One region of the Ensifer meliloti genome, then DNA from elsewhere that is predicted to be linked to it. Evidence: predicted binding sites of a transcription regulator. Region 1 holds the regulator's gene; each other region holds the start of a gene.
The links. Region 1 encodes LexA, which represses DNA repair genes until DNA is damaged. Its sites were predicted from a motif close to TGTTCNNNNTGTGTTCNG; they were not measured.
Positions count from the first base shown of each region.

Region 2: the regulator LexA is predicted to act here: its motif matches at 1,711-1,728, upstream of PZL22_RS19755 (YifB family Mg chelatase-like AAA ATPase).
Region 3: the regulator LexA is predicted to act here: its motif matches at 2,128-2,145, upstream of parE (DNA topoisomerase IV subunit B).
Region 4: the regulator LexA is predicted to act here: its motif matches at 3,439-3,456, upstream of PZL22_RS22225 (PA0069 family radical SAM protein).

Region 1 covers NZ_CP120365.1:376,515-382,110, reverse strand. Annotated here, with positions in the region: gene PZL22_RS08905 (SMR family transporter) at 1-226, opposite strand, end outside; tRNA gene PZL22_RS08900 (tRNA-Asn) at 304-378, opposite strand; gene PZL22_RS08895 (membrane protein) at 521-814, shown strand; gene PZL22_RS08890 (hypothetical protein) at 862-1,209, opposite strand; gene PZL22_RS08885 (calcium-binding protein) at 1,610-2,689, shown strand; tRNA gene PZL22_RS08880 (tRNA-Cys) at 2,734-2,807, opposite strand; gene lexA (transcriptional repressor LexA) at 3,028-3,744, opposite strand; gene PZL22_RS08870 (hypothetical protein) at 3,969-4,133, opposite strand; tRNA gene PZL22_RS08865 (tRNA-Ala) at 4,243-4,318, opposite strand; gene PZL22_RS08860 (DUF1254 domain-containing protein) at 4,500-5,596, opposite strand, start outside.
Region 2 covers NZ_CP120365.1:2,665,313-2,670,908, reverse strand. Annotated here, with positions in the region: gene PZL22_RS19755 (YifB family Mg chelatase-like AAA ATPase) at 42-1,574, opposite strand; gene gshB (glutathione synthase) at 1,760-2,707, opposite strand; gene PZL22_RS19745 (YraN family protein) at 2,912-3,280, opposite strand; gene rsmI (16S rRNA (cytidine(1402)-2'-O)-methyltransferase) at 3,270-4,232, opposite strand; gene dnaN (DNA polymerase III subunit beta) at 4,477-5,595, shown strand.
Region 3 covers NZ_CP120365.1:172,924-178,519, forward strand. Annotated here, with positions in the region: gene parE (DNA topoisomerase IV subunit B) at 1-2,012, opposite strand, end outside; gene PZL22_RS07950 (alpha/beta hydrolase) at 2,205-3,140, shown strand; gene PZL22_RS07955 (FAD-binding oxidoreductase) at 3,165-4,490, shown strand; gene PZL22_RS07960 (YceI family protein) at 4,487-5,092, opposite strand; gene PZL22_RS07965 (cytochrome b) at 5,089-5,596, opposite strand, start outside.
Region 4 covers NZ_CP120365.1:3,188,882-3,194,477, forward strand. Annotated here, with positions in the region: gene PZL22_RS22210 (F0F1 ATP synthase subunit B) at 1-511, shown strand, start outside; gene PZL22_RS22215 (F0F1 ATP synthase subunit B) at 525-1,010, shown strand; gene rnhB (ribonuclease HII) at 1,406-2,056, opposite strand; gene PZL22_RS22225 (PA0069 family radical SAM protein) at 2,219-3,376, opposite strand; gene PZL22_RS22230 (glycosyltransferase family protein) at 3,555-4,106, shown strand; gene PZL22_RS22235 (hypothetical protein) at 4,244-5,323, opposite strand.

The sequences.
Region 1 (5,596 bases):
AGACGAGCGTTATCACGGCGACGCCGGATCCTTCCCAGACGGCATAGGCGACGCCAACCGGAATGGTCTTCACCGCTCGTGCCAGGAAGACGTAGGAGAGCGCGATCGAGGCATACATGACCACATGCCCCCAATAGGAGCCGGAGCCGGATGCCGCCTTCATCACAGTCAGGCCGACGACCTCGGTCGCGATCGCGAGGACCAGGAAAAGCCATGCAAGACGCATGAGGAAACCTACGAGAAATCAGCCCGACAAAATGAAAAGAGCCATTCGGGCTTTGCCGCGAATGGCTCTTTCGAAACTGGCTCCCCGGGCCGGATTCGAACCGGCGACCTATCGATTAACAGTCGAGTGCTCTACCGCTGAGCTACCAGGGATCATCTGCGCCGCAGAAGTGAGGCTGCTAATACAAATGCTTTTCCGATTTGCCAAGCGGTTTTTCAAAAAAAATGACGGTAGGCGGTTGCCGCCCTGTGGAGAAGGCACCAACTGTGGGGTCATTGGTACGAAAGAAGAGTGATGGCGACCGAAGGCAAGAAGAAGCATTTTGGCATCGATCCCAAGACGCGTGAGATCGTGCTTGGCAAATGGCGGATGAGCCTGCCCAATTCGCCGGCATTGCGCGTCCTCATCGGCGTTCTGCTCGTCTTCGGCGGTGTGCTTGGTTTTCTACCGATCTTGGGCTTCTGGATGGTTCCTCTCGGCCTGCTCGTGCTTTCGCACGACATTCCCTCGATGCGCCGACGGCGGCGCAAGCTGGCCGTATGGTGGGCCCGATGGCGGAGCAAGCCGAACTCGTCCGGCAAGTCCTGAGAGGTGGACCTCGCGAAGAGTCTACCAGCATGCGGATGCAGCGCATTTCAGTCGTCGGAACTGCCCGGCCTTCGACGCCGTTTGGGCAGGAGGGCCACAATGACGCAGGCGAGGACCAAAGCGACCGGCCAGAAGTCGGTCGCCTGATCCCAACTCCACTTCCACATTTCATAACCCTCTAGGTGAGGTGGCGGCAGCTTTGCGCTGATCTCGAAATCACGTTTTTCGCGGCCGTGAAAGTGTCCGATGGCGAAGGCGAGGCCGATGATCAGCGCCAACCTTCTCGGCGCAATCACCATGAACAGCAAGGCGACGACTGCTGCAATACAGACGCCCTCGACCACATGCCCGAGCCAATCGAAGTGGCGCTGAATGTAGCCCCAAGGAATATCCATCACATCGCGCTTCGAGTGCCGCCCTCCCGATGAGGCCGGCCGACGGGACGCTATAGCACAATCGCCGATCACGAGACCACATGGTCCTCCGGGTTCTGCTCTTCGTGGACGTCGTCCGGAGCGTGGGCAACCTCTTCCGTCTTTCAGCATCCGGACGCAGAACTTCACCGGAAAGTACAACCTGTAGTTAATCCGAAGTGGTCAATGGACAGGAACATCGCGTTCGGCAACATTAGAGCACTTTCAGGAAAAGTGTGGACGGTTTTCCGTGCGGAAGTGCGTATTTTCAAAGCGTTAGCCCGCTCGTCACTCCGACGAGGCCGGACGAGGTCGACGCCCCCAGGGCCGTCCGGGTCCCCAAGACGAGCATCACCTGCTTTGCAGCACTGTGGAGAGAAAAATGGCGCATCTGATCGGTGGCATCGCCCCTTGGCTCGGGCTCGACAACCACATCTTCGGCACGAACGATCCGGACATTGTCTTCGGAGACCCATTCACGACCGACAATAGCCTGGGAGTCTTCGAAATCGGCGGCTTCCTGTCTTCGGGGCAGGGTGGCCGCGACAGCCTTGACGGGCACGGAGGCGACGACACGCTCTTCGGCGACGCTTGGGCGATCTCCGATCAGGGGCGTGGTGGCGACGACCAGCTCGACGGCGGCGCCGGCGACGACACGCTGTACGGCGATGCCTTCTCGATCGATGTGAGTGACTCCGCGATCGTCGCCGGAGGGAACGATCGTCTCTCGGGCGGCAAAGGCAACGATACACTCTACGGCGATGGCTACAATTGCCTCAGAGGACGTGGTGGCGACGACTGGCTCGACGGCGGCGCCGGAGACGATATTCTCTCGGGCGACGCTTTCTCCCTCGGCGATTTTTTCGTTGGCGGGAACGATCGGCTCCAGGGCGGAGAGGGCCATGACAAACTCTACGGAGATGGCCTCGACCAGGGCGTCGTGGAATCCGGCATCGGCGGCGACGACCACCTCTATGGTGGTTCTGGCAACGACTTTCTTGTTGGAGATGTTCTTTTCTCACGTGGCGGCAGTGGCGGCAACGACCTGCTCGACGGAGGCAAAGGCGATGATGTCCTGTATGGCGATGCAGAGGTCGGCGTGGACACCGCGGGTGGGGACGACCTCTTGATTGGCGGCGCCGGTAACGATCAGCTCTGGGGCGATGGCCGACTTACCGCAGCCTTCGCGGTCGAGACCGGTGCCGATCAGTTCCTGTTTGCGCGGAACAGTGGGCGGGATAAGATCTTCGACTTCGAATTGGACAAGGACATCATCCAAATCGCCGGCTATGGCTACGACGACTTCGCCGATTTTTTGTCCAACATCGGCGACGATGCTGACGGGAACGCTGTCCTGCAGCTGAATGGCACGGTCGATCAGGTCACTCTGATCGGCATCCACGCTGCCGACCTCAGCGCTGCCAACTTCGTCTTTGCGAATGCGGATTTCGCCCTCGTCTGACGAGAGGAAGTTTGTCGGTAACAAAGCTGATCAGGTGTGGCTTTTGGAGGCCTCGGCCGGAATTGAACCGGCGTACAAGGATTTGCAGTCCTCTGCGTCACCACTCCGCCACGAGGCCTCTACGATTTGCGTTTTCAAATCGTGGCGCGGATTTAGAATGATTGACCGCAATCCGCAAGAGGGTACATTTGGAATAGGGACTTTTTTATTCTGTATAAATGTGTCTTCCGTTCTATGACCGGGCGTGGTCATAGCGTCCCAAGGCGCAATACTCCCACGTCAGCGCTTTGAAATTGCGTACTTTCGTAGGAAGCGGCTGCGCACCTGGTCAGGAAGCTCTAATGATAGCGCCGGATGAGGCCGACGAGCCTGCCTTGGATCTTGACCCGGTCCGGACCGAATATGCGTGTTTCGTAAGCCGGATTGGCGGCCTCCAGCGCAATAGAGGCGCCCTTGCGACGGAATCGCTTCAGGGTCGCTTCCTCGTCGTCGATCAGCGCGACGACGATATCCCCGGGGCTGGCGGTGCTTCCGTTCCGGATGATCACCGTATCGCCATCGAGGATGCCGGCCTCGATCATCGAATCGCCCTTGATCTCGAGAGCGTAGTGCTCGCCGCTGCCGATCATTTCAACCGGTACGGATATATCGTGCATATTGTTCTGGATTGCCGAAATCGGCACACCGGCGGCAATGCGGCCCATGACCGGAACGGCGACCGATGCGGCCTCGGCCGGCGGCGCCGGTTTCGGTGCGGGGGGCGGCGCAGCAGGCTTGCCCAGACTGCCTTCGATCACGCTCGGCGAAAAGCCGCGGCGGACCTGCGAAGCGCCCGCATAGGCCTCCGGCAGCTTGATGACTTCGAGGGCCCGGGCGCGATTAGGTAGCCGGCGAATGAACCCACGCTCTTCGAGTGCGGTGATCAAACGGTGGATGCCCGATTTGGACGCAAGGTCCAAGGCGTCCTTCATCTCGTCGAAGGACGGCGGGACCCCGGATTCCTTCATTCGTTCGTGAATGAACAGAAGCAATTCCTGTTGCTTGCGGGTCAGCATGGCGTCACTCCAGAATCGCGAAACAAATCAAGAACAGAACCTATCTGTTCCATATGTGTTCCGCAAGTGCCTAAAATTCCGTGAATTTCGCTTGCTGTTGAATGCCGATCCGCCCCGCGATCCGGCGTGTCGATGGCGATCGCTCGGAATTCGGGGCAGGGGCCGATACGCTCTCGCATGTTTTGGGCTTACGGCGGGCGGCGCAGTCGGTCGCCTATGCAATGCTAATAGGCAAGGCGCAGTCCGCCCGGCGTAAGAACGTCGAATTCAGGCTCGGGATAAGGCCCGTACCACTGGGTGTAGGTCGTGTTGGTCGAGCCTGTGCTGGCGCACCCCGAAAGGGCGAAGAGGGAAAAAATTGCGGCTGCCACCAAAGATTTAACAGGCATGTTTTGCTCCACTCGCGGGAGTTGCCCAGACCTCGAACGGGTCAGACTAAAACTTTCTCTCAAATCAGCTTTTTTGGCAAGCAGCGAGCCGGCAGGGAGGACTGGTGGATGGTGGAGCCGAAGGGAGTCGAACCCTCGACCTCCGCAGTGCGATTGCGGCGCTCTCCCAACTGAGCTACGACCCCACTGGTCAACGATTGTATAAGAGTTTTCGGCCGACCGCGCCAGTGCATTCCACTTGCCGAATGCATCGCAATACAGAGATGAGGCTGACGACTGCAAGCCGCGTCGGTGCCCGCCGGCTGGCAGATAGGGCGGAGTGCAAGGTCACGAACACACAACGCCACTATCGGCTTTCAGCACTGGCTATTGAGCCACCTCGATCGCGGGCGGCTGCCAAGAGCCATCGAGAATTGCCTCTTTGCCCCAATAGGCGCGGATGTAGAGCGAGAACTTCCCGTCCGGCGCGGGCAGCCAGTTGTTTTCCTTGTCGCCCCCGGGCGACTTCGCGCCGGCGTAGAGGGTAAGCGAACCGTCGGAGTTGCGCTTTAGGTTCTTGTTCTTGGTGCCGAGTGAGTAGCGTTTGAGGTCGTTCGCGTGGAAGAGATGCTTGTCGTTGTACAGGGTCAATGACCAGAACCCGTTGACCGGCGGCTCCTGCCCGGCTGGGAAGGTGATCGCATAGCTGCCGCTGCCGCTGAGTTCTCCGCCCGCGCCGTCGTGGTCGGTGTAGAAATATTGCGTCTCGTTCGGCCGGTTGTCGAACATGTTCGATTTTGCCGTTCCGGTCCGGTTGAAATAGTCGACGCCGAACTGCGCATTGTTGGTAGAACGGTTCCATCCGTTCCCGGCCGGACGTCCGTTGTGCTTCCACTGGAAGAACGGCTGGATGACCTTGTCTTCGGTCTCGACCGCGGTCGCAACCAGCACCTTTTTCAGTTCGGGGTCCTTGGAGGCTGCATCGAGCAGCAGGCGGAATTGGCCATAGAGAGCCTCCTCGCCCGGCAACGGATCGACAGTGTCGAGAACCTCGCCGAACTGATCGAAGAACTTATCCGGGACCACCCATTTGGTTTCCTCGCCAGACGATGGCGGTCCGGGAATGTCCGGGACCTTGGCCCATTCGATCGTCTTCATCTCTCCGTCGAAATCCTTCAGCGGATAAGCGACGACCTGGTTGATGACCTCTTGAATCGCTTTCCTGTCCTCGGGCGTGTCGTCCTGGAAGACCCTGGGAATGGCGTTGGCGAGCGAGGTAGGGCAGCGCAAAACATCTGTGATCCCGTCCGGTTTCAGGCCGCTCCACCTCGGACCGGCGAGCAGGTAGAATCCGGGCTTCGAGCCATATGGTTTGCCTAGATGACCGAACTGGTCGGTGCGTGCGTCGTACAAAGCATAGACCCAGAAACGGTCGCCGAAATCCGGCACCTGAATCACGACCGGCTCTTCATCAAGCGCGAAGA
Region 2 (5,596 bases), 1.3 Mb from region 1:
CAGCCGGATGAGGGGCGCCCCATCCTCATCGAAGTCGGATCCTACGCGGCGACCGGCAGTCTCTCTCCCGCCACCCTGTAGGAGATCGCTTCGGCGAGGTGGATGCGACCGACCGTCGGCGCCGCATCGAGATCGGCGAGGGTGCGGGCGACCTTCAGCACCCGATGATAGCCGCGCGCCGAGAATTTCATCTTTTCCGCCGCATCGCGCAGTAGCTGCAGGCCGGCGGCGTCGGGCTCGGCGATCTTTTCGATCATCGTCGTCGATGAGCGGGCGTTGCTCGTCAGCTCGGGATGGCCGAGGCCGGCGAAGCGGTCTCTCTGCAGCTCGCGGGCGCGGGCGACGCGGCGGGCGACGGCGGCGCTCGGCTCGGAGGTGCCGGGGCGGATCAAGTCGGCGGCGCTGACGGCCGGGACGTCGACGCGGATATCGATACGGTCCATCAGCGGGCCGGAGATCCGCGCCTGGTAATCGGCCATGCAGCGCGGCCCGCGGGCGCAGCTCCGGCCCGGCTCGCCGGCCATGCCGCAGCGGCAGGGGTTCATGGCGGCAATGAGCTGGATCGCCGCCGGATAGGTGACGCGATGATTGGCGCGCGCGATGATGCAGGTGGCGGTTTCGAGCGGCTGGCGCAGAGCGTCGAGCGCCTGAGGCGCAAATTCCGGAAATTCGTCGAGAAAGAGCACGCCGTTATGGGCGAGCGACGCCTCTCCCGGTTTCGCGCGGAAGCCGCCGCCGATCAGCGCCGCCATGGTGGCGGAATGGTGCGGCGCACGGAAGGGCCGGCGGTCCGAGAGCTTGCCGCCCGGCAATTGCCCGGCGATCGAATGGATCATCGAGACTTCGAGCAGTTCGGCGGGCGAAAGCGGCGGCAGGATGGAGGGGAGCCGCGCCGCAAGCATCGACTTGCCGGAACCGGGCGGGCCGACCATCAGCAGATTATGGTTGCCCGCCGCCGCGACCTCCAGCGCCCGCTTGGCGCTTTCCTGGCCCTTGATGTCGGCAAGATCGGGAAGGCCCCCGGCGGCCGCCCGGACCGCCGGCTCGGGGCGGGAGAGCACCTGCGTGCCGCGGAAATGATTGGCGATCGCGATCAGGCTGCGCGGGGCGAGAATATCGATCTCCGATCCGGCCCAGGCCGCCTCGGGCCCGCTTTCCGCCGGGCAGATCAGCCCCTTGCCGAGCGCATTCGCGCCGATCGCCGCCGGCAGCGCGCCGGCGACGGCTGCGATCGTGCCGTCGAGATTGAGCTCGCCGATGACGACATAACCGGACAGCGCGTCCGCAGGGACAGCGCCGAGCGCCGCCATCAGGCCGAGCGCGATGGCGAGATCGAAATGGCTTCCCTCTTTCGGAAGGTCCGCCGGCGCCAGATTGACGGTCACCCGCTTGGCGGGAAGCGCCAGCCCCGATGCATGAAGCGCCGCCTGGACGCGCTCGCGGCTTTCGGCCACCGCCTTGTCCGGCAGTCCGACGATCTGCATACCGACCTTGCCGGGTGCAACCATCACCTGGACGTCGACCGGAACGCCCTCGATACCCTGAAACGCAACCGTGCTGACGCGCGCGACCATACTGCCCCCTGATTTCGAGCGGAGCGCGAAGGATCATCGTCCTTCCGCAATCCCGCTCCAGCACGGCGGCCCACACACGCCGTCACAACCAAAACCGGTTGCAACGGTAAATCTTGCACGGAATACGCTTGAAAACAAGAACAATGATAGAACACAAGAGCGAGAGTGGCGGTCCGCCGTAAAGATCAGGCGCGCTTCTTCTCGATCGCGTCCCAGAGCAGGCTAGCGACGTCGGCACCGCCGAACTTCTTCACTTCGCGGATGCCGGTCGGCGACGTGACGTTGATCTCGGTCAGGTAGTCGCCGATCACGTCGATGCCGACGAAGAGGAAGCCGCGTTCCTTCAGCGCCGGGCCGATGCGGGTGCAGATCTCCCGCTCGCGCGCCGTCAGGTCGGTTGCCTCCGCGCGCCCGCCCACATGCATGTTGGAGCGAGAATCGTGCTCGGCCGGAACGCGATTGATCGCGCCGACCGGCTCGCCGTCGACGAGCAGGATGCGCTTGTCGCCCTTGCGGACCGCCGGCAGATATTCCTGGGCGATATAAGGCTCGCGGAACATCTGGGCGAACATTTCGAGGAGCGACGAGAAATTGCGGTCGTCACGCGCGGAGTGGAACACACCGGCGCCGCCATTGCCGTAGAGCGGTTTCAGGATGATGTCGCCCATCTCCTGACGGAAGCGGGCGATCTCGTCCGGGTCGCGAGTGATCAGGGTCTTCGGCATCAGATCCGGAAACTCGGTCACGAAGATCTTCTCGGGCGAGTTCCTGACCCAGGCCGGATCGTTGACGACCAGCGTCTTCGGGTGCAGCCGCTCGAGCAGATGCGTCGAGGTGATATAGGCCATGTCGAATGGCGGATCCTGGCGAAGCAGGATGACGTCCATGGTCGAAAGATCGATCCGCTCGTCTTCGCCGAGAGTGAAGTGGTCGCCCCTGACGTCGCGCAACTGCATCTGCTGCGCGGTCGCATAGACCCTGCCGTCCCGGAGCGACAGCTTGTCGGGCGTGTAGTGGAACAGGCGATAGCCTCGGGCCTGCGCCTCAAGGCTCATCGCGAAGGTCGAATCGCCCGCAATGGTGATGCCCGAAACATGGTCCATCTGGACCCCGACATTGACGATTCCTGCCATTTTCCCGTTCCCGATCTGGATCCACGATGCGCATAGTTCCTTCGACCGGCTCCGGTCGGAAATCGAATTATACGGCAATTCGACGCGATGCTCCGCCCCTCGTCTTCGCGACGAGCGGCACCGCAGAAAAGCCCGCAAGATGTAGAATGCGTACCGTGGTTAGGCAAGAAGGTTCCCGCCGCTCCCGCCTATCAAAAGGCGTCATCAAAAGGCGTCCGGCAGGTGCCGCGGCCAGCGCCACGGCGTTACGGCGACGATATCGTAGCGCACCGACAGGCGGTGGAAATCGCCCTGGCGCGACAGCCAGAGATCGCTTGCCGCCCGGATGCGCCGTTGCGCCGTGTCTGTGACGGCGAAGACCGCATCCTCCAGGCTCACCCGGGCCTTTACTTCGACGCAGGCGACCAGGTCGCCGCGCCGGGCGATGATGTCGATCTCGCCGAGCCTGGTGCGATAGCGCATGGCAACGATGCGATAGCCCTTCAGCATCAGGCAGAGCGCGGCGCGGTATTCGGCGATGTGGCCCCGCTTCAGCGCCTTCAGCTTGCGGGTGTCCGGTCGCTCAGCCTTCATCGCCATCCTTGAGATGAAGGAGCCGGTCGTAAAGCTCCTTGCGCGCCAGCCCCGTGCGGCGCGCCGCCTCGGTCGCGGCCTTGCCCATCGGCAGGTCGCGGGCGAGTTCCTTGAGCAGTGCGTCGACGTCGGCCGCCTCCGGCTGGGGCTTTGCCTCTGGCGGACCGACCACGAGGACGATCTCGCCTCTCACATTGGCGCTTTCGTCGTAAATCGCCGCGAGTTCGCCGAGCGTTCCGCGGCGGAACTCCTCGAAGGTCTTGGTCAGTTCGCGGCAGACGGCCGCCCTCCTGTCTGCGCCGAGGACCTCGGCCGCAGCAGTGACGGTCGCAGCAATGCGATGCGGGGACTCGAAGAAGATGAGAGTGGCGGGAACGGCCGCGAGTTCGGCGAGCCGGTCGCGCTTCGCCTTGTCCTTCACCGGCAGAAAGCCTGCGAAGAGGAAGGCATCGCTCGGAAGGCCGGAGCCGACGAGGGCCGCAAGCGGCGCCGAGGGGCCAGGTATGGGAACGACCCGGTAGCCCGCCTCGACCGCCTGCTGCGCCAGGCGATAGCCCGGATCGGAGACGAGCGGCGTACCGGCATCGGAGACGAGCGCCACCGATTTCCCATTGCCAAGTGCTGCAAGCAGTCGCGGCCCCGCCTCGGCGGCATTGTGCTCGTGATAGGCGGTGGGCCGATTGACGATGCCGTAGCGGTCCAAAAGCACCCGCGTCACCCTCGTGTCCTCGCAAGCGAGCACATCGGCCCCGGCAAGCGTCTCTAGGGCTCTCAGCGTGATGTCGCCGAGATTGCCGATCGGCGTTGCCACGAGATAAAGGCACGGCTCCAGCGGGCGCGCAGGAATGTTCGTATTGTGCAGGCGAAAACCGCGCTGCCGTTCCTTTTCGGATGCATCCGTCGATTGCTGCTTTTGCAACGCCGCCTTCCCAATCACTCCTGGCCCGATCATTCCGATCGACCATTCCGGCCAAGCCGGGTTCGCGCCCTTTATGAGTGAGCGGGGAGCCCGGGGCAAGGGCGGGCCGCGCCTGCAGTCTCGCATTTGGGGAAGAGGGCTCAAAACCCCTTGCTTTTGCGGCTCTCTTTCTGCCATTTTGCCCGTCCACATCCTTCCGGCCGAGCGGCCGGGGCACGCAGTTGACGCCGCGGCGGTCCCCTCGCCCGCGCGGCAATGGTTGAAAGCGGTAGCATCCATGCGTATTACTCTCGAGCGGTCCAACCTTTTGAAATCGCTGAACCATGTCCACCGCGTGGTCGAACGGCGAAACACCATCCCCATCCTTTCGAACGTGCTCCTGCGCTCCGACGGCGCCAGCCTCGAAATGAAGGCGACCGACCTCGACCTGGAGATTACCGAGGCGACGCCGGCGCAGGTGGAACAGGCCGGCGCCACCACCGTTCCGGCGCATCTGCTCTACGACATCGTCCGCAAGCTGCCGGACGGCTCGGAGGTGCGGCTCGCCACCAATGCGGAAGGCACGGCGATGACCGTCGCCTCCGGCCGCTCCAAGTTTTCGCTGCAGTGCCTGCCGCAGTCGGATTTTCCCGATCTGACCGCCGGCACGTTCTCGCACTCCTTCCGCCTGAAAGCGCCCGATCTGAAGATGCTGATCGACCGCACCCAGTTCGCGATCTCGACGGAAGAGACACGCTACTATTTGAACGGCATCTTCGTGCACACGGTCGAGAGCAACGGCGACCTGAAGCTGCGCGCCGTCGCGACCGACGGCCACCGGCTCGCCCGGGCGGATGTCGAAGCGCCGTCGGGCTCCGAGGGCATGCCCGGCATCATCATTCCGCGCAAGACCGTCAGCGAACTGCAGAAACTTCTCGACAGCCCGGACGTGGTGGTGACGGTCGAGGTCTCGGACGCGAAGATCCGCCTGACGATCGGCTCCATCGTGATGACGTCGAAGCTGATCGACGGAACCTTCCCCGACTATCAGCGCGTGATCCCCGCCAGCAACGACAAGGAGCTGCGCGTCGATTGCCAGTCCTTCTCGCAGGCCGTCGACCGTGTCTCCACGATCTCTTCCGAACGCGGCCGCGCCGTGAAGCTCGCGCTTGCCGACGGCCAGATGACGCTGACCGTGAACAACCCGGATTCCGGCAGCGCCACCGAAGAACTGCCGGTCGGCTACGAAAGCGATCCGCTCGAGATCGGGTTCAACGCCAAATATCTTCTCGACATCACCGGGCAACTGACCGGCAGCGAGGCGGTCTTCCTGCTGGCCGATCCCGGTTCGCCGACGCTCGTGCGCGATCTGGCCGCGGAGGATGCGCTCTACGTGCTGATGCCGATGCGCGTGTAAC
Region 3 (5,596 bases), 200 kb from region 1:
AAGCGGGCCTCGGCTTTCGTTCCCATCAGGCTGTCGACGGCATCGCGGGTGCCCTCGAAGTCGACATCGTCGATTTCGACCTTGAGGAGCGTCCGCTTGGCCGGGTCCATCGTGGTTTCCTTGAGCTGCGCGGGCAGCATCTCGCCGAGGCCCTTGAACCGCCCGAGTTCGACTTTGCCGCGACCATTGAACTCCGTCCGCATCAGCTCTTCGCGATGCGCGTCGTCGCGGGCATAAAGCGTCTTGGAACCCTGGCTCAGGCGATAGAGCGGCGGCACGGCGAGATAGAGATGGCCTCCGCGGATGAGCTCCGGCATCTCCTGATAGAAGAAGGTGATCAGAAGAGAGGCGATGTGCGCACCGTCGACGTCGGCGTCGGTCATGATGATGATGCGCTCGTAGCGCAGGTCCTCTTCGCGATACTTCGAGCGCGTGCCGCAGCCGAGCGCCTGGACGAGATCGCCGATCTGCTGATTGGCACCGAGCTTCTCCCGGCCGGCGCTGGCGACGTTGAGGATCTTGCCACGCAGCGGCAGGATCGCCTGGTTGGCGCGGTTGCGCGCCTGTTTGGCCGAACCGCCGGCCGAGTCCCCTTCGACGATGAAGAGTTCGGCACCTTCCGCCGTATTCTGGGCGCAGTCCGCGAGCTTGCCCGGCAGGCGCAGCTTGCGGACCGCCGTCTTGCGGCTGACTTCCTTTTCCTTGCGCCGGCGTACACGCTCCTCGGCGCGCTCCACCACCCAGTCGAGAAGCTTGGCCGCCTCTGCCGGATTGTCGGCAAGATAATGGTCGAAAGGATCGCGAAGCGCGTTTTCGACGATGCGCTGCGCCTCCACCGTTGCCAGCTTGTCCTTCGTCTGACCGACGAATTCCGGCTCGCGAATGAAGACCGAGAGCATGCCTGCCGCAGAGATCATGACATCGTCCGTGGTGACGATCGCAGCGCGCTTGTTCTGTGTGAGCTCGGCGTAGTTCTTGAGCCCCTTCGTCAGCGCAATGCGCAGACCCGCCTCGTGCGTTCCCCCTTCGGGCGTCGGGATGGTGTTGCAGTAGGAATGGATCTGCTGGTCGCCGCCATACCAGGTGACGGCCCATTCGAGCGAACCGTGGCCGCCCGACTTTTCCGATTTGCCGGCGAAAATCTCGCGGGTGACCGTGAATTCCTTGCCGAGCGTCGCGGCGAGATAGTCCTTGAGGCCGCCGGGGAAATGAAACACGGCCCTGTCCGGGATTTCCGATCCTTCCGGCAGGAGCGCCGGATCGCAGGACCAGCGGATTTCGACGCCGCCGAAGAGATAGGCCTTGGAGCGGGCCATTCGGAAAAGCCGCGCCGGCTCGAAGCGGGCATGCGGTCCGAAGATCTGCGGGTCGGGGTGGAAACGGACCCTGGTGCCGCGCCGGTTGTGTACGTCACCCAGGTCTTCGAGGCCGCCCTGCGCGATGCCGCGGGAGAAGCGCTGGCGATAGAGCCGGCGATTGCGTGCAACCTCGACTTCAAGGTCGTCCGACAGTGCGTTGACCACGGAAACGCCGACGCCGTGAAGGCCGCCGGAGGTCTCATAGGCCTTGCCGTCGAACTTGCCGCCGGCATGCAGCACCGTCATCACCACCTCGAGCGTCGACTTGCCGGGAAATTTCGGGTGGTTCTCGACGGGGATGCCGCGGCCGTTGTCGGTCACCGTCAGGTAGCCGTCGGCGTCCAGGTTCACGTCGATGAAGTTGGCGTGTCCCGCGACCGCCTCGTCCATCGAGTTGTCGATGACCTCGGCGAACAGATGATGCAGGGCCTTTTCGTCCGTCCCGCCGATATACATGCCCGGACGGCGCCGGACCGGCTCCAGACCTTCCAGCACTTCGATTGCCGAGGCGTCGTAGTCGCTGCCGTCGCTCGTCTTGGGTGCGGGGCGCGACGCTTCGTTACCGGCGGCGGGGGCCGCGGGCTTGCGTGGCGCGGCATCCGCCGGCTTCGGCTGTTGGGGCATAGCGGAAAAAAGGTCGCTGCTGTCGTCCATGAAGCGTTCAGATCGTTCCTGTCTAATTGTCGGCTAGGCCATAGCAAGACCGCGGCGCGGCCGCCATCCTTTGTCGCGCGAATCACCGGAATTCTGCCAGAGTCTCGCCCGAAGAGCGAACAAAAGGCGAATTTCGATGCCCCGGAGGAAGAAATACCCTTTAATGAGCCAGATTTGCCGCGCCAGTGTTGCTTGGCCGAGGCGCCGGTGGCAAGGCAGGCGCCGAACGAGGGAGCCGATCGGGTGTCCATGTCCACAATTCTTTTCTCCATACGGCATCTGATCGGCGCGCTTCTTTTCGCGAGCCTTGCCGTTTCCGCAAGGGCCGAACCCGTTAAGCCCTACAAGGATGCGCTGTTTCGCTATAGCAGACTGCTTCAGGAGGCGGATGGCGGCGACTTCCGCGTTGTCGATTACCAGGAACTACGCGACATCAACGAGCGCGACCAGATACCCGAGCGGCGGGTGAAGCGCGCTTACGTGTCGCTCGGTGTCAAGGGCGTGCAGGTGAACGAGACGCTCGGTTTCGGCGAGCGGGGGCTTGACGTCACCCGCGTCGGCCCCGATCGCGGCGCCGCATTCACCGTGATCTTTATTCATGGTCGCGGCGGCGACCGCCGTCTCGGTGCCAATGATTTCGCCTTCGGAGGCAATTTCAATCGCCTCAAAAATCTGGCTGTCGTCAATGGCGGAACCTATTACGCTCCAAGCGTCAGGTCCTTCGATGCTGCGGGCGTAGCGGATGTTTCGGCACTGATCCGTTTCGCAGCGGAGCGTTCCGGCGGAAGGCCGGTGGTCCTTTCCTGTGCCTCCATGGGAAGCTTCATCTGCTGGGGCATAGCCCGCCAAGAGGCAGCCGTCTCGGCCCTTGGCGGCATGATGATCATGGGCGGCCCCGCCGACCCAGACTTTCGCAAGAGTGCCGCCTACGGCGCGCGGCTGCCGATACTCTTCAGCCACGGCAGCCGCGACAGCGTCTATCCGGCCGAGTCCCAGGTCGCGCTCTATCGCAGCCTCAGATCGAAGGCCTATCCTGCCCGTTTCGTCCTGTTCGAAACAGGTTCGCATGGAACTCCGATCAGAATGACGGACTGGCGAGAGGCGCTGAACTGGATCCTTGACCGCTAGGCGGTTGTGGAGTTGACGGCGGTAATGAGAATGGACGATTTCGAGGAAGCGGGTCGGTTTGGAAACCGGTCTCGACCGACCGTTTCACCCGATGACTACGAGGACGGCATAAGCTCGGTGGCCGCCATGGCGTTTCTTCCCGTCGGCAATGGCCTGAGCCACGGCGATGTTTGCCGCAACCAACTCGGGACGCTTATCGAAAGCAGGAAGCATAACCGCATCCTGTCTTTCGATCCGGGGAGCGGGACCATTCGCTGCGAGGCCGGCACTATCCTTGCCGACCTGCTGGCGCGCGCCGTTCCGCATCGCTTCTTTCTTCCCGTGACGCCGGCGACGGGCCTCGTCACCGTCGGCGGCGCCGTCGCCAACGACATCCACGGCGGCAATCACCATGCGCGCGGCTCCTTCGGCAATCACGTCCGGCGCCTGACCTTGCTGCGCTCGACGGGCCAACGCCTGGTCTGCTCGCCCGAGGAGAATGCGGAACTCTTCGCTGCGACGATCGGCGGCCTGGGACTGACCGGGCTGATCCTCGACGTCGAGCTTCGGTTGATGAAGGTGCCGTCGCCGCATGTCCAGCGGCACGTGCTTCGCTTCGATAGTCTCGATCGATATTTCACGCTGGCCGAACGGGCCGAAGAGGAGCACGAGTATGCCGTAGCCTGGCTCGACCAGCTCGCGACGGGACGGCGCATGGGGAGGGGCGTCCTGTTCGCCGCGGATCACGCCGACGGCGCTTGCGAATATCCTGATATCCCGAAGGGGCCGAGGCTCGCCGTGCCTTTTTCGCCGCCCTTCAGTCTGTTCAACAGCGTGACGCTGAAAATGCTGAACGAATACCGCTTTCGCAAGCACGACCGTGGTGAGACCGTGTCGACGCAGACGTGGACTTCCTACTTTCACCCTCTCGACGCGATCGGCGGGTGGCGCAGGCTCTACGGGCGGCGTGGCCTCTGCCAGCATCAAAGCGTGTATCCCGTTGCGACCGCGCCGGAGACCACGGCGCGGTTGCTCGAAACAGCCCGCCGTGCCGGTCATGGGTCCGTACGGACGAAGCTGCACCGTTTCGGTGGCATAGCCTCCCCGGGGCTTCTCTCCTTTTCGAGACCGGGCTTCGCCCTGACCATGGACTTTGCCAATCAAGGCGAGGCCACCGTCAAGCTGCTCGACGCTCTCGACGAGATTGCCGTCGTGGCCGGCGGTGCGGTCAATCCGTGCCAGGACTTCCGCATGAGCCCAGCCATCTTCGAAGCATCATTTCCCGCCTGGAAAAGGCTGGAGGCGCTGCGCGATCCGGCAATGGCCTCGGACTTCTGGCGGCGCACGGCCCTGGCGCCCGGGCAAACCTAACGCTTCTGCCCCGTTATGTTCATGTCGAACTCCACGACGTTGGAGTAAATGGGCGTCCCGACGGTCATGCCGTAGGGCGAGCGGCGGATGCTGCCGCGGATCGTGAAGGAAATCGAGCGCCTGTTCCAATCGGTGAGCCTCACGTCGAAGCGCTCCTTGCGGCTCTTGCCGCGGGCGGTGAGAACGCCCTCGATCGTTGCGGTATCCGGGCCGGTCTGGCTGACGCCGGTGGAGCGGAAGGTCACGGTCTTGTGGTTGGCTGCATCGAACACTGCGCTGGAGCGCAGGAAGTCCTCGATCCGGCGCTCGGTGGACCTTACGCTCTCCGGAAAAAGCGTGAACTCCACGGAGGATCGCCCGACGTCGTCGCCATCGATCCGGAATATGCCCGAGAATTTAGTGAAGCGGCCGGCAATGCCGCCGCTGCCACCCACTTGGCCCACGCTGAACTGGATGCTCGAGGAACTCGCGATGCGGTAGTTCCCGGCGGCGTCCGCAAGTGCCGGCGCTTTCGCCCCCGCAACCGGCGTCCCTGCGAGGGCAAGGGCGAGAAGCGCGAGCGGCAGGGTCACTGCCATGGACTGCTTGCCTGGGCCGGTCATGTTCGTTTCCTCTCGGTGTCGTCCTTTCCGGAAGTGTTGACGGTGCTGCCGGTGCGCGGCATTGACCCGGAGCGAAGCATGCGGATGAGCACCAAGTCGCGCCGCACGAGATGGTGATAGAATGCCGCCGCCGCGTGGATTGCGACCAGGCCAAGCGTCACATAAGCGAGCATTGCATGGGCGAGGGCCCAGAACGCTTCCGAAGTCCCGGATTTCGGGAGCGGCAGATGCGGAATGATGATCAAGTTGAAATAGAAGCTCGGGATCGCCAGCGTCGAGACGGACACGACCGCCCAGCCGGACAGCGGCACGAGGAGTGCGAGCGCGATGAGCGACAGATGCGTGGCCCGGGCGGCCATGTGCTCCATCGGGCCAAGGGTCGGAGAAGCTGCCGGGGTGGTTTCCACGAGCCACCAGAGCATCCGAAACGCAGCCAGTCCCAAAGCGGTGAAGCCGAACGACTTGTGCCACTGGTAAAGGGAGAACTGCAGAGCCGGGTCGATC
Region 4 (5,596 bases), 820 kb from region 1:
CGAAGCCGATCATGGCGCCGGCGTGTTCCCGCCCTTCGATACGACCCATTTCGCTTCGCAGCTTCTGTGGCTCGCGATCACCTTCGGCCTGTTCTATCTCCTGATGTCGAAGGTCATCATTCCGCGCATCGGGGGGATTCTCGAGACGCGTCATGACCGGATCGCCCAGGATCTGGACGAGGCATCCCGCCTGAAGGGCGAGGCCGATGCCGCCATTGCTGCTTACGAGCAGGAGTTGGCAGGCGCCAGAGCCAAGGGCCATTCGATTGCCGACACCGCCCGCGAAGCGGCCAAGGCGAAGGCCAAGGCCGACCGCGACGGTGTCGAAGCCGGTCTTGCGAAGAAGATTGCCGCTGCAGAAACGCGCATCGCCGACATCAAGTCGAAGGCGCTTGCCGATGTCGGCGCGATCGCCGAGGAAACGGCGACAGCCGTTGTCAAACAATTGATCGGCGGGACCGTCACCAAGGCCGAGATCGCTGCGGCGTTCAAGGCCTCGGCCGGCAACTGAGGAAAAGAGAACCATGGCTCTTGATGCGACTTTCTATGCCCTCGTAGGCCTCATTCTCTTCTTTGTCCTCATCGCCTATCTCAAGGTTCCGGGCATGGTCGGCAAGGCGCTCGACGCCCGCGCCGACAAGATCAGCAATGAGTTGGCAGAAGCCAAGCGTCTGCGCGAGGAAGCCCAGAGCCTCGTTGCCGAGTACCAGCGCAAGCGCAAGGACGCCGAAGCGGAAGCCGCAAGCATCGTCGCCGCGGCCCAGCGCGAGGCGGAGATGCTGACGGCAGAAGCCAAGCAGAAGACCGAGGAATATGTCGCGCGCCGCACGGCACTTTCCGAACAGAAGATCAAGCAGGCCGAAAGCGATGCGATCAATGCCGTCCGCGCAGCTGCGGTGGACCTGGCAATCAGCGCGGCCGAGAAGGTGCTCGCGAGCAAGGCCGATGCAGGCGCGCAGGAGACGCTTTTCAAGAAGGCGATTGGCGAAGTCAAAGCGCGCCTGAACTAAGCGTAGCCGATAATACCCTGGAGATTGAAAAGCCCCGCTTCGGCGGGGCTTTGCTTTGCGGGATCCGTTATCCGGGCAACCGTACGTCATGTAGTCCTGATGGGCGAGCAGGAGAGCAGACCCCCTCTGGCCTGTCGGCCATCTCCCCCACAAGGGGGGAGAATACCTGCGGCGGGCCTTCGCTTCCACTTCTGCGTTCTGCCCGTGGCATCGTTTTGGGCGTGCGAAGGTCAAACCGTTTGTCGCCCGCCCCAGGCAATGGTCCCGCGAGAGGATCAGATGTGTATATGCCCTATCGCAGGCGGGGAGAGGGGACTTAAGAGCGTTCCGCGAGTCCCTTCGCCCCGCCTGCGGGGAGAAGGTGCCGGCAGGCGGATGAGGGGCCTTCACCTCCGTCAAACCTGGCGGAACGGGCGGAAGCTCATGCGGTGCAGGGAGCAGGGGCCGTGGCTTTCGATCGCCGTGCGATGCTTCACGGTCGCATAGCCCGCATGATGGGCAAAGCCGTAGAGCGGGAAAGTTGCATCGGCGCGGGCCATCATGCGGTCACGGGTGACCTTGGCGACGATCGATGCGGCGGCGATCGACACGGAGCGGCTGTCCCCCTTGACGATCGCTTTTGCGTGGCAGGAGAGGCCGGGCGGCACGTCGCGGCCGTCAACCAGAACGATGCGGGCCGCCAGTTCGAGGCCGTGAACGGCGCGGCGCATCGCATCGAGGCTGGCCTTCAGGATATCTGTCGTGTCGATGCGCGCCGAAGAAGAAGAGGCGATCGAAACCGTCGATGTCGCCAGAATTTCTTCGAACAGCGCCTCGCGCTGCTCAGCCGTCAGGAGCTTGCTGTCGTTGAGACCCGCCGGGATGGCGTCCGGATCGAGAATGACCGCGGCGGCGACGACCGGGCCCGCAAGCGGTCCCCGCCCAGCCTCGTCGGCCCCCGCGACCGGCCAGAAACCGTCGCGATGGGCGGCGCGCTCGAAGGTGAAATCCGGAACGGGCGCCTGAAGAGGAAAAAGAGGGGAATCGGGCTGTTTGCGACGTGACATGAAAAGACACTCGCATACTCGCCCGATTCCCTTCAAGCCCCCGGCTCGGTTTGCGGCGGTTGCCGGGGGGGGAACCAGCGCCGCCCCGTGGGGCAAAGGGCGGATGCTGGAATTTTCAAAGCCGTTCCACAGCGGGAAAGAGTGGCGGCTTATGCTTTCGATCTAAAGAAGCGACAGCTGAACGCCCATTCCTAGCGGCGGCACGAAGAGATCGCTGCGCAATTGCCGGCGCGTCAGATTGAGGCCGAGCCGCTTGGCCGCAAGCTCGAATCGACGGCCGATCTGCCAGGCGTAAGGTCCGCTGCCCTTCATTCGTTTACCGAACTCGGCATCGTAATCCTTGCCGCCGCGCATGGAGCGGATGAGCGACATGACGTGCCGGTAGCGGTCCGGGTAGTTTCTGAGAAGCCAGTCACGGAACAGGGGGCTCACCTCCAGCGGAAGCCGGAGGAGTACGTAGCTCGCATCCGACGCGCCCGCCGACTTCGCCGAATCGAGCACGCGCTCGATCTCGTGATCGTTCAGCGCCGGAATGATCGGCGCGACCAGTACTCCAGCGGGAATGCCGGCCTCGGAAATTGCGCGTAGCGCCTCCAGCCGCTTGGTGGGCGTCGACGCCCGCGGTTCCATGCTGCGCGCCAGTTTCCGGTCGAGCGTGGTCACCGAAATGCCGACCCGGGCAAGACCCTTTTCCGCCATCGGCGCCAGCAGGTCGATATCGCGCGTCACCATGGCCGATTTTGTAACGATCATCACCGGATGATTGGCTTCCTTCAGCACATCCAGGATCTGGCGCATGATCCGCCATTCCTTTTCGATCGGCTGATAGGGATCGGTATTTGTGCCGATCGCGATCGGGCGAAGCTTATAGTCCGGCTTCGCCAGCTCGCGCTCGAGAAGACGTGGCGCGTCGGGCTTGGCGAAGAGCTTAACTTCGAAATCAAGCCCTGCCGAGAGCCCCATATAGGCGTGCGTAGGCCGCGCGAAGCAGTAGATGCAGCCATGCTCGCAGCCGCGATAGGGGTTGATCGATCGGTCGAAAGATATGTCGGGAGAATCGTTGCGCGTGATCGCCGTCTTCGGCTTTTCTATCTGGACCTCGGTCTTGAACGGCGGCAACTCCTCGAGCGTTTGCCACCCGTCATCGAAGACTTCGCGCGTTTTCTGCTCGAAGCGTCCCGAGATGTTGAGGGCGGCACCGCGGCCGCGCCGACGATCGACGTCGATTCTGATGCCGGATCCGGCGACGAGGGCCTCCGCCACATCCACGCTGTTGCCGGGCGCATAGACGCCCTGCTTGAGTTGAGACAGATCGTTCATCGAAATCTCCCCGGAACCATGCTCGGCTCGCTTGGTGCTGATTATTTTCCTAGCGCAGAAAACAGTACAAAGCAAGAACAAATATTCAGCACATCTCCGGGGAAGGCGCGCGTTCATCCGCCACCCTGTGCGGACCTGCGCTTGTAGCAATCTGCGCTGCGATGCGGTAGGAACGGCTATGCTGACGGTCATCATGGAAACGAAGGACAACGAAGCGGAGCTCGCACAGACGCTCTCGGCGCTCGTTGCCGGCGCGGTGGAAGGGCTCGTCAGCGATGTAATAATCCTGGACCACGGATCGACCGACGGCTCCCCCAGGGTGGCGGATGCTGCCGGTTGCCGTTTCTGCCTCGAGTGGGATCTCGGCGATGTCCTTCGTTCCGCCCGCGGCGAGTGGCTGATGCTCCTGGAGCCTGGTGCCCGCCCTATCGGTCGCTGGGTGGATGAACTGGCCGAATACGTCTCTCTGAACAGGAGCCCGGCGCGGTTTTCTCCCTCGCGAATGCATAAGCGCCCGCTTCTCAAGCGCTTGGCGCACAGGGCGCCGCCGCTGGAGTCCGGATTTCTGCTGCCGAAGGGGGACGCGGTCGCGGCTGCGCGCGGCAAGATGCCGCTCAGCGCCCTTGCGAGCGGACGAGCCGCCCGCAAACTTGCGACCGAGCTCGTCCCGGCCTGGGTCGCATTGGACAACCGGTCGGTCGGAGAACGGCACCGGACGCCCTGTTCGTAGAGCGGGATAAGGAAAATCGTGTGCGGCTTTCAGCCCGCATCCCGCTCTAACTTATCGAGTTGACGGTCTACCGCATCGGCTCGAAAATCGGAATCGATCTTCGGGCCGATGCGCCCGATGCCGGAGTGGCATGACTTTCAGATCGAGCGGACTGCAAGCGAGTTCAACTGCCAGGCCGAGTCGATCGAAATGTCGATGCTGACGTCATTGAGGAACGTCCAGACGCGATCGGCCACTCCGACATAGACCCAGAGCTTGCGGCCAGCGGGGAAGGCCATCTCGGTGAACAGGTTGATGATTCTTCGTTCGCCAGGAACGGCCTGGATGGAGGTACCTGGAAAGCTCTCGCCATCGCCGCTGCAGTCGAGACCCGAGGCGAACCACTGGTCGCTCACCTCGTTCGCCGGTTCGACATCCTCCCAGTTCCAGAACACGGCCAGCACGAGGCGGCCGCGCGTCGTGGCGTGAAAGTCGGACCACCCGAACTCGTCGTAGGTCGAGATGTGATGGCGGCAGATGAGGGCCGACAAGTCTGCCTTGACTTGCAGTATACCGGTGCGGAGCGTCTTGAACGGCACGAGGTAGCCGTTCTCCCGATAGGCGCAGAGGATTTCAGCATCGGAGGCACTATTGTTGCGGGCGATCAGTCTCGATCCCATCCGTCCCGCACAGTCCAAATAGGAACTGTTCTCCACGATTGCTCCGTCGCCGGTTGCCTGGTTCTGCTCGAGTCTGTCCCAGCAGCCTTCAAAGGGCGGGAGGAACAGCTTTTCCTTGTCGGGATCGGGCGCGACATACACGAGCGGCGGTTGTTTGAAGATGTCGGCGACGCTGCCGACCACCGTTTCGTGGCGGTGGAAGGCTTCGTGGCCCTTCACCAACTCGCCGACTTCGCCATAGGCACGCTTATGAAGCCGTTTGAGCGCGTTCAGATCAAGGCCGGTATTCCTGGCCTCGACGAGCGACCTGTATCGAAGACCGGGCCCGCGCGGATCATCACGTCGGCCCGACCTTGCGACCTGCGCGATCCTGTCGCGCAGGTCAGGTGAAAAGACCTGCCGGCGCTGCTCTGCGAAAGACTGGCGCAATGCGTCCAGCCTGGTTACCGTTGCCTGCCATTCATCCTTCTGCCGACGTTCGTAGAAGGCCTGCAGCCCCAGCGGAACCTCGGTCTCGGGCCGATCCGTTTTCGAGTAAGCGTGCTCTGCCGTTCCCATGACTTCCTCCTACCCTGGCGGGTTGCAGTGCGGGCCTTGTCGACCGGCGCGCCTGCGTCTGAGTGAAAACGAGGAAAAGGGGCTCCGAGGCGGCAAATGCGAGTGGGCTTTCTCCGTCGATGAGAAGCCGTGACATGGTGGCCGTAGCCCCGAGCTGAGCCGCTTCTCCGAAGCAAGAATGGGGCGTACCTTGCGGTACCCCCAAAGTGGCTCTCAAATGACCTTGTTTATGAAAAATATCCGTCTGTGAAAATGTCTTGCCATGCATGCCCA